2 regions of the Colwellia sp. SU-HH01172 genome follow, and region 1 is predicted to be linked to the other one. Evidence: predicted binding sites of a transcription regulator. Region 1 holds the regulator's gene; the other holds the start of a gene.
The links. Region 1 encodes MetJ, which represses methionine synthesis genes. Its sites were predicted from a motif close to TAGACGTCTAGACGTCTA; they were not measured.
Positions count from the first base shown of each region.

Region 2: the regulator MetJ is predicted to act here: its motif matches at 1,357-1,374, upstream of msrA (peptide-methionine (S)-S-oxide reductase MsrA).

Region 1 is NZ_BAAJMB010000006.1:55,358-57,565, forward strand. Features, by position in the region: gene metB (cystathionine gamma-synthase) at 1-582, opposite strand, end outside; gene metJ (met regulon transcriptional regulator MetJ) at 814-1,146, shown strand; gene AC27JP_RS15380 (VOC family protein) at 1,227-1,637, opposite strand; gene ccoG (cytochrome c oxidase accessory protein CcoG) at 1,848-2,208, opposite strand, start outside.
Region 2 is NZ_BAAJMB010000009.1:173,281-175,488, forward strand. Features, by position in the region: gene AC27JP_RS19265 (DUF3083 family protein) at 93-1,196, shown strand; gene msrA (peptide-methionine (S)-S-oxide reductase MsrA) at 1,434-1,976, shown strand; gene AC27JP_RS19275 (tetratricopeptide repeat protein) at 2,084-2,208, opposite strand, start outside.

The DNA.
Region 1 (2,208 bases):
GTGAAAGACAATATCAGCACCTAATAACAAAGGTTGCTGCAATGCTGGCGATAAAAAGGTGTTATCAACAGCAACCAAGGCGCCAGCTTGATGAGCTTGTTGAGTAATATCTTCCATATCCACCAAACGCAGTAACGGGTTACTTGGCGTTTCAATTAGCACTAGTTTAGGTTTTGTTGCTAAGGCCTGTGTTAATGCCGCTTGATCATTTTGATCAACAACAATTAACTTAAACTGCCCACGCTTGGCAAGGTGGGTAAACAATCGAAAACTGCCGCCGTAACAATCATGAGGAATAACCACAGTATCATCGGTATTTAGCAACTGACAAATCAGATGTACGGCTGACATCCCCGTGCTAGTAACAATACCTAGCGCCCCTTGCTCTAAATCAGCAATAGCCTGAGCGAACGTAGCACGAGTAGGGTTACCCGTACGTGAATAATCAAACTGACGCTTTTCATTAAAACCTTTCAGTGCATAGGTGCTAGAAAGGTGAATTGCAGGAATAACCGCACCATGATGTTGGTCACTATTAATACCTGCACGAACCGCAGTTGTGGCAATTTTTTTCTCGCTCATGTGTGCTCCAGTATAGACACTTTTCTATATAGATGTTTGGACGTCTATAAATCTAAACGGTTTAAAGCGTGCGGTCAAGCACTTTAGACATCTAACCTTCTACACATTCGTTATTGACTCACGCCTCACAACCAGTAAAATTAGCCGTCAAGAATAAACTTATAACTTACTGGTATACCAGATAAGCTAATTATAGGTTTTTCATAATCATTTAAGCATAGAGGAATATTCATGGCAGAGTGGAATGGCGAGTATATTAACCCTTACGCCGAACACGGGAAAAAAAGTGAACAAGTAAAAAAGATCACCGTGTCTATCCCTTTACGTGTGTTGAAAGTGCTAACCGATGAAAGAACACGTCGTCAGGTAAATAACTTACGTCATGCAACCAACAGCGAACTATTATGTGAAGCATTTTTACATGCTTTTACTGGCCAACCTTTGCCAGACGATGGTGACTTAGCAAAAGACAATACACAGAAACTACCGGCCAGTGTTCGTAAAGCTTTAGAAGCACAAGGTGTGACTGACTTTAGTGAATACGAAACGGAAGTAGAAGATTAAAGCGGAACGAGTATCCAAGAGATTAAAAAAAGGCGCTTTAAGCGCCTTTTTTGTTATTTAATATTTATACTTTCAATTTACTAATTTGCATTATTTAACTGTAATAAATCCCATTTAGTGCCATATAAATCTTTAAAAACTACCACAGTGCCGTACTCTTCGACGCGCGGCTCTTCGTTAAATTCAACGCCTTGAGCCTTCATGTGTTGGTAGTCGCGCCAAAAGTCATTGGTTTGTAGAAAGAGAAAGACTCGTCCGCCGGCTTGGTTGCCAATAGATTTTTTTTGCTGATCATCACTGGCTTGCGCTAGCAACAAATTTGTGCCGTTTGAATTTGGTGGGGCGATTTGCACCCAGCGCTTGCCAGCACCTAAATCGCTATCTTCAATAAGCTGAAAGTTTAGTTTTTTGGTATAGAACTCAATAGCGTCATCATAGTTTTCAACAACTAAGGCGATATTCGATATTCTTTGTGTAATCGGAGATGTCATACTAATTTCACTTTTACGTCATGGCAGGCAAGTAGAGTTATTTTACCGTATTTTAACACTAACAATAAGTAAGGATAACTGATTTATCGAGGTGATTGATACTGTGCACGCCAATGTGATTTACTGCAGCTGTATTGCAGGCCTTAGCTTTTTCCAAAAAAAAGGCGCCCCATCGACGCCTTGGTTAAATAACCCAATCTACACACCAAATTAGTTTGAGAAAAATTTCGTCTCCGTTACTGCTTTTACTTCCGGCTTATCGCTAACACTGACTTCCAGCGACACTTCACTAACTCGGCCTTTAATACCATCAGCTGCCATAGTTAAATGTACTGGCACATTGGCAATTTCTCCTGCTTTAATCAATATGTTTTTATCTGCACTTAAGCTAACACTACTGTTTAGAACATTGACATTAAAGTGGCGATCTATTTGTGACTTATTAGTAATTTTCAATAAATAGCTATTCGTAACATTATCCTCAAAATCAAGTTGATAAAGTGCCGCTCTGTCTCTAAGCACTGAAAACTCAATTGGCACCCGAACCTGAATGGTATAGGCCATAAAACAC
Region 2 (2,208 bases), on a different contig from region 1:
GTTATTGACATAAAATTGTCACAAGCATTACTTATAATTTCTCGCAACTTAAGTGGTATCAAGGTGATACTCAAATTTTTCAGGGAATTTTTATGTCAATAGTTAGGAAACGCAACGCAGGGCAAAAAGCCTATATTCCAGGTGACGCTCGTGATAATCAGTATATTTTGGCTGAATTTGCCTTATCAGATCAACTACTTTCACAAATGTCTTCGCCGGCAAATGCTAACAACTTCTATCACTGCTACCAAAGCTTAGCCGACTTACTATTTACCCTCAGTAATGATTACGCCGTCAGTAATAGCTTATTCGTTGCCAATGATAAACTCGTTCGCGTGCGTTACAGCCAAGAAATGCATCAATGGCAAACTAGCCAGCAAATTATTTTTTATTATGATCCTTTGCAGCACGTGCTCCAGAATTCATTTTTTGATGCCAATGTCAGAGCGAAAAAAATTACCTTAGTATTTTTGGCCTCTGGCACGGATATTCGCTCTGGCGCGGCAAACTTTCATCAACGAGTCAAAAATTTATTAGAGGACTTTGCACAACAAATACAATTACCATTGGATAAAATTCGTCTACGGGATCACCAACACCTTACCTATGATTTATTTTCAAAAAATAAAGGCTGTAACAATAGCCAAGCCCATAAGTTTAGGCCAATAAGTCAACGCTATGCTAGCCAAGAGGTGACATTGCCTGCCGGTTTATCTTCCATCACTTATGCCGTGATTAATTTAACCCTGAACCACCGTATCTCACAACTAGTCGATATCGACGCTAACTCAGCAGATCCTTACAACCCGCTGTATACCTACTTAACCGACACATTTTCATTAGTCGCCAAGCGCTTCAACTTAAACAACGGCGCCTTAATTGCAAATGGCTTAGTGCCGATTGTCAGGCATAGTTTGCATGAAATAGTTTCCAAAGTGGGTGAATTACAAATGTTAGGTTACAACCCAAAACAAAGTCCTTGTGGCATTGTCAGTAAATGGAATGCTGATGAACTGGTCGATAATGCTCAGCTGATCTTCGTGGCAAACTGTCACAACGGTGAAGAACAAAACTATGGCAAATTTGTTAATCAAATAGAGCAAGCAATGCGCCTGCTGGCAACCGAATTAGAAATTCCAACTGATAAAGATGAATTTATACTGCGCTTTCATCAACACATTGCCTACAACATGTAAACCAACAGCTGTATAAGCTCCACAGCCAAAGGCATCTAGGCTAAGCTCTAGATGCCTTTCTCAACATCATTCACTAACTTCACACACTTCACATTTATTTTTTGGTTTTTCTCAAAAAAACATATAGACATCTAAATGGCTGAATGCTAAATTTAGCAAATAGAGCTTTAGACGTCCAAAAGTCTTTAATCTAAGAAGAATAAATTGTAAAACACCAAAGCGAGAGGAATATCAACAATGAGCATTGAAACCATAACATTAGGCGCTGGCTGCTTTTGGTGTGTTGAGAATATATTCTCTCGTATTATTGGTGTGAAATCCGTCATCAGTGGCTACGCTGATGGTGATATTGCCAATCCGAGTTATCAACAAGTATGCTCTGGCACAACAAACTATGCTGAGGTTATACAGTTAACTTTTGATAGTGCCCAATTATCAATTGAGCAAGTATTGACAGTATTTTTTGCCATACATGATCCGACGACACTAAACCGCCAAGGCGATGATATTGGCAGTCAATATCGTTCAACAATATTAGTACACAATGAAGCTCAGCAAACAGCTGCTGAGCAAAAGATCAACCAACTCACCGCAGATGCATACTTTGACAGCCCTATTGTTACCAAGGTAAAAGCAGTAAATAACTTTCACAGCGCCGAAAGTTATCATCAAGACTACTTTACTAACAATCCTGATAATCAATATTGCCAATTAGTCGTTGCAAGAAAAATTCAAAAATTTCTACAAGAATTTTCTTACTTGCTTAAAGAAGCGGCTTAATTTCAAAACAAGCCAAAGAATAAGGTGATAAAAAACGCCCTCAGATAGGGCGTTTATTGGTCGTAAATGATGTTCTGTTCTAAACAGCAATCGTCGTTTAATGGCAGCTAATACATTAAGGTATAAAGTTTACGGCGATATTTAGTAGCCAAAGTATCCCCCTCAGGTAACGACTTTAGTACGTCTAGCAGTAAATCTTTACTGACCATGTCTGAACCATCTTTTTGCACTA